2 regions of the Psychrobacillus sp. MER TA 171 genome follow, and region 2 is predicted to be linked to the other one. Evidence: riboswitches for the same ligand, from Rfam matches in the RefSeq annotation. Region 2 holds a riboswitch; the other holds the start of a gene.
What was found. Region 2 has a riboswitch for S-adenosylmethionine ahead of metK (methionine adenosyltransferase). Riboswitches for the same ligand answer to the same signal wherever they lie in the genome.
Positions count from the first base shown of each region.

Region 1 (3,159 bases), on a different contig from region 2:
GCTGGGGGAGGGAGAAAGGAGGGGGTAGCATAGCTACTCTTCTTTTTTTATCCCTCCCTTGTTATTCTCCGGAAACAAAGGTTTTTAGCAAGGCCGCTCTTTCGCGCAAACGTAGTTTTGCCTCTGAAATTTGTGGTGTCCTAGCTGCTACCACGTCTGCGTCCCATCCTATTCCCTCAGCTATAATTTTTGCTCGCTGTAAATGGAAATCGCTCGTAATAATTGTGACAGAGGTAACGCTGTCAGGGAGAAGCTGTTGAGAGTATAAAAGGTTTTCATACGTAGAGGTAGATTGATCTTCTACTATGATTCGACTCTCCATAATTCCATTCTCTACGAGATAGTTCTTCATGACTATAGCTTCTTCTATATCCTCATCTTGTCCCTGTCCTCCAGTAACAACAAGTTTTACAGATGGGTATTTTTCAGCATAATCTAGTGCTGCTTCCAAACGATAAAGAAGTGCTAGAGAAGGGATGTGCCCTTTTTTGACCTTGGCCCCTAACACAATGGCATACTCATTGGAACCGTCGGCCTTAGGCTTTAACCCATCCTCGAGCCATTTACTTGTAAGCATCCACATACCTAATCCGCTCGATGCGATTATTATGAATGGAATGACCACAATCCACCTCTTTTTTTTGCTCATTTAACTCACTCTTTTCCTTTAAACCGAAGGCTTCTTTTTCTTTATAACAGAGGAAATTTTTGTTTCCTCGTTCCGTATTAATCGTTGGACATTCTCTATGTGTAAGAAGGAAGCCATTAAAAATAGGAAGCCTGCTATTAAGATTGGTCCTGTTCCATCTGCTGTCCAGACAGAGGCTCCTAAAAATATGAGGTAAAAAAACAAAACCCCAATCAACAAATAATCTGTTAAAAGTGTAACGCAGATTAATATAAGCAATCCAGCCAGTCCTACCGGCCAATGTAATGCAAGTAAAACCCCGATGATGGAGGCTGTGCCTTTCCCACCTTTAAATTTTGTGAAAACTGGAAAGTTGTGTCCTAAAATAACCGCGGCACCAGCTAGATAAAGAAGTAGATCCAGCTCTGATGAACTAAACAAGCTCCACTGCTCAGAAAGTACACGTACACCAATAATCATAATGGCACCCTTTAATATATCTATGACTCCCACTAAAACACCATACTTCCAGCCAAGTACGACAGTAGCATTGGATGCTCCGGAATTATTTAGGCCTTCTTTTTTTATATTAACTCCACTCATCCATTGAGCGAGTTTAGATCCATGTAGCGAACCAATAATGTAGCCTGTTAGGAGAATGCTAACAATCCAAACAACCATTCTATGACACCCCTTATAAAATTATTCTATCTATTATATTAAACGATTAAAAAAAGAAGAAGTTTCAGAATTTTTATAAAATGACTTGACATCTAAATATATGGAGACTTATACTGTGTAACAAGATGGAATACTAATCAAATACTCTTATCAAGAGTGACTGAGGGAATAGGCCCTAAGAAGTCCGGCAACCACCAAGTTCTATAACTTGGAAAGGTGCTAAATCCTACAAATTCTTTAATAGAATTTGGAAGATAAGAGGAGGAACATGTCATCAATTTGACCCCTCTTCTTAATTGAAGAGGGGTTTTTATAGTTGTCTGTTCTATAATCCTCTCTGGCCTCCAGCATCCATCTAATCTACTAAATCGGAGGAATTCAAATGACTAATCTTCAAAAAGAAACACTTCTATTACACGGTGGACAAACGCCTGATCCAGTGACAGGATCTAGAGCAGTACCTATTTACAAAACAACCTCATATGTATTTCAAAACACTGAGCATGCACAAAATCTATTTGCCTTGAAAGAGACTGGTAATATCTATTCCAGAATCACAAACCCAACAGTAGATGTTTTTGAACAAAGAATTGCATTACTGGAAGGAGGAACAGCAGCAGTAGCACTTTCCTCAGGAGCAGCAGCCATAGCATTTTCTATTTTGAACATTGCTGGAGCTGGAGATGAAATTATAGCTGCTGAAAATTTATACGGAGGAACTTTTAATCTATTTGCACATACACTCCCACGTTATGGGATTACAGTAAAATTCGTAGATTCCTCTGACCCAGAAAATTTCCGTAAAGCTGTTACAGAGAAAACGAAAGGCTTCTTTGCAGAAATCATTGGAAATCCAAGCTTAAATGTTCTAGACGTAGAAGCTGTTTCAAAAATTTCCAATGAAGTAGGAGTTCCATTATTAGTAGATAACACATTTGCTACACCTTTTGGTTCAAATCCTATAGAGTATGGAGCTAACATTGTTATACATTCTGCAACGAAGTGGATTGGAGGACATGGGACAACAATTGGTGGTGTAGTAGTAGATGGAGGGAATTTCAATTGGAACTCCGATAAATTTCCGGGATTTACAGAGCCTGATGTTACTTATCATGGGCTACGTTATGGAATCGACGTACCAAATGTGGCATTTGCAATTAAGCTAAGAGTTCAGTTGCTTCGGGATTTTGGTCCTACTCTTAGCCCAGAGGCAGCATTTTCCTTTCTTCAAGGACTAGAAACACTTCACTTAAGAGTGCCAAAACATAACGAAAATGCACAGAAGATTGCAGAGTACTTAAATGCAAATGAGGAAGTGTCATGGGTTAACTACTTAGGGCTTGAAAACCATCCAACGCACGAGCTGGCTAAAAAGTATTTAAAAAATGGCTTCGGTTCTATTCTGACATTTGGAGTGAAGGGAGGCAGAGAAGCAGGTAGACAAATTATTGATAATATTGAAATTTGGTCTCATGTTGCTAATGTAGGAGACGCAAAATCCTTAATTATCCACCCAGCTTCTACTACTCACCAACAGCTTACTCCCGAGGATTTAGTAAAATCAGGTGTTACAGAGGATCTAATCCGCTTGTCTGTTGGCTTGGAGGCAGTTGAAGACTTACAAAATGCACTCGAAAAAGTACTTTTGAGAAAAACAAATGTCCTCTCTAGATAGAATCCTATTGTATAATGAATAAAAATAGTCTACAATATGTAAAATAGTCAATAAATTTATTGAAATATTACACAAGTGCGATTATTTATATTCAATTGTACAGATTCATTTTGGAGGAGACAGCATGGCAAAAATAAAAGCAGCGATTTTAGGGTTTGGAACAGTCGGCCAAGGG
Region 1 covers NZ_JAMAWN010000008.1:51,371-54,529, reverse strand. The annotation lists gene M3627_RS09465 (YdcF family protein) at 62-649, opposite strand; gene M3627_RS09460 (glycerol-3-phosphate acyltransferase) at 668-1,309, opposite strand; SAM riboswitch class I at 1,454-1,570, shown strand; gene M3627_RS09455 (O-acetylhomoserine aminocarboxypropyltransferase/cysteine synthase family protein) at 1,692-2,984, shown strand; gene M3627_RS09450 (homoserine dehydrogenase) at 3,109-3,159, shown strand, end outside.
Region 1: it holds a riboswitch for S-adenosylmethionine, as region 2 does, so the genes downstream of both, M3627_RS09455 (O-acetylhomoserine aminocarboxypropyltransferase/cysteine synthase family protein) here and metK (methionine adenosyltransferase) in region 2, are expected to answer to the same signal.

Region 2 (3,159 bases):
AATGCAGGTTGTGGAGAAGTAATTCCACGCTCTGTACCAGCAAGCTTAGAAGTAAATCCACTCAAGAAGTGATACATTGCTTGCTCTTTAGTAAGCTTACTGATTGGAGGTAATACTCCAAATGCATCTGCAGTTAAGAAGATGATTGTATTTGGGTGACCAGCAACAGATGGATCCACAATATTATCTATATATTGAATTGGATAAGCTGCACGAGTATTTTCAGTTAAAGAGCTATCAGTATAATCAGCAGTACGAGTAGTAGGGTCTACAACTACGTTTTCTAAAACAGTACCAAATTTGATAGCGTCAAAAATTTGTGGTTCATTTTCTCTTGTTAGGTCGATACATTTTGCATAGCAGCCGCCTTCGATATTAAATACGCCATTATCAGACCAGCCGTGCTCATCATCACCGATTAGTTTTCTTCCAGCATCAGCAGATAATGTAGTTTTTCCAGTACCTGATAGACCGAAGAATAATGTTACATCGCCTTTTTCTCCAACGTTAGCAGAGCAGTGCATTGGCAAAATATTTTGTTCAGGCAATAAATAGTTCATAATAGAGAATATAGACTTTTTCATTTCTCCTGCGTATTCCGTACCACCGATTAAAACGATGCGTTTTTCCATAGATACAATGATAAAAGTTTCTGAATTAGTTCCGTCAACAGCAGGATTTGCTTTGAAGTTCGGAGCACTAATGACAGTGAAGTCTGCTTTATGAGATATTAACTCCTCTTCAGAAGGACGAATGAATAATTGGTGAGCAAACAGGTTATGCCACGCGTATTCGTTGATTACTTGAATGCTTAAACGTGAATCCTTGTCTGCACCAGCGTATCCTTTAAAGACGAATAGTTCATTTTTTTCCTTTAAATAGTTCATAACCTTTGAATATAATGCTTCAAAGTGCGAAGATGAGATAGGTTGGTTTACAGATCCCCAATCGATTTTGTCTTTTGAGATAGGTTCATCAACAATATACTTGTCTTTTGGAGAACGTCCTGTATATTTGCCCGTCTCTGCTTTAACAGCTCCAGTGGAAGTTAGTACTGCTTCTCCTCTTGACGTAGCTTTTTCCACTAATTGTGGTACTGATAATTGCAGGCTAATGTTGTTACCAGCTAACAATTCGTTCAGTTCGCTCACAGTATCGATTGAATTCATATAGTATTACCATCCTTTATTTAAAGTTTTTAGCTCTTCACGGAAACATCATAAAGAGGATTTTTCGTTGATATGTGAAATAGTATAACACATTAAACTAAATAGTCTACACTAATTAAAGCTCAAAAAATGATTTTTTTTAGTAATTGTGAATAAATAACAAATTTACCTGTTGACTTATTTTGCTAATATACGTATGATGGTGAATTGAACGGATACTCTTATTCCGAGCGTGTGGAGGGGTTCAGGCCCTATGAAACCCGGCAACCTGTAATTATACTTACGTTACAAAGGTGCCAAACCTGATACAAGGTGAAATTCCTTGATTGATAAGAGTGAAAGGTGTTTATGATATTAATCCCTTTCCTCATGTAACTACGTGAGTGAGAGGTTTTTTTATATTACATCGCCCTAAATCCTTGTGTGCCAAGTCCGAAACGGCTTCAAGTTTACTATAGGCTTGACATGGGAATGAGTACCGTATCAATTCCTGAGAGAAATCTCGCAGGACATAGGAGGGAATTTTTTTGACACAAAGACGATTATTTACATCGGAATCAGTAACAGAAGGTCATCCAGATAAAATTTGTGACCAAATATCAGATGCTATCTTAGATGCGATTTTAACGGAAGATCCAAACGCTCGTGTAGCTTGTGAAACAACAGTTACTACAGGTTTGGTTTTAGTTGCTGGAGAAATCACAACCTCTACTTATGTAGACATTCCAAAAGTAGTGCGAGCTACTATTCAAGAAATTGGATATACGCGAGCTAAATATGGTTTTGACTCAGAAACGTCAGCAGTTCTTACAGCTATCGATGAGCAATCGGTTGATATCGCTATGGGAGTTGACCAAGCACTAGAAGCTCGAGAAGGTTCGATGTCTGATTCTGATATTGAAGCAATCGGAGCTGGGGACCAAGGTTTAATGTTTGGCTATGCTTGTAATGAAACACCAGAGCTTATGCCACTTCCAATTAGCCTAGCCCACAAATTAGCTCGCCGATTAGCTGAGGTTCGTAAAGACGAAACATTAGATTACTTACGACCAGATGGTAAAACACAAGTAACAGTAGAATATGACGAAAATAACAATCCAGTTCATATCGATACGATTGTTATTTCCACACAGCATCATCCGGAAGTAACGTTAGAACAAATTCAAAAAGATTTAAAAGAGCATGTGATTAAACCAGTAGTTCCTACTAATTTAATAACAGACGAAACAAAGTACTTTATCAACCCGACTGGTCGCTTTGTTATCGGTGGTCCGCAAGGGGATGCAGGTTTGACAGGTCGTAAAATTATCGTAGATACTTACGGTGGGTATGCTCGTCATGGAGGAGGAGCTTTCTCTGGTAAGGATCCAACAAAAGTAGACCGTTCTGCAGCTTATGCAGCTCGTTATGTGGCAAAGAATATTGTTGCAGCTGGTCTTGCTGATCGTTGTGAGGTACAGCTTGCTTATGCAATCGGTGTAGCACAGCCTGTATCAATTGCTATTGATACATTTGAAACAGGTAAAGTATCCGAAGCAGATTTGGTAACTTATATCCGTGAGCTATTTGACCTTCGCCCAGCTGGCATTATTAAAATGTTAGACCTTCGTCGCCCAATCTACAAGCAAACTGCTGCTTACGGACATTTTGGACGTACAGATATTGATGCACCATGGGAAAGAACAGACAAAGCAGAGCTATTAAAGCAAAAGGCTGGTCTATAAAAGAGTCTTCTATTACAGAATGCCTCTTATAAAAACAGAAGGTATTAAGAGATTGATCTCTTAATACCTTCTGTTCTTTTTATACTTTTATACAGATGATCTGAGAACTAAGTGTATTTAAAGGAGATTAATAATTGGGTGCGTTTACTCTTAATGGATTAATGAGTATAAATTATATAAAATATAAGAATACTTTAGTTTCTTAAACATTTTTAAATTGGTTTTACTGATTTATAGTATTGTCCTTTTTCCGCATACTCATGAAT
Region 2 covers NZ_JAMAWN010000017.1:68,168-71,326, reverse strand. The annotation lists gene pckA (phosphoenolpyruvate carboxykinase (ATP)) at 1-1,169, opposite strand, end outside; SAM riboswitch class I at 1,388-1,505, shown strand; gene metK (methionine adenosyltransferase) at 1,697-2,893, shown strand; gene M3627_RS14955 (gamma carbonic anhydrase) at 3,106-3,159, opposite strand, start outside.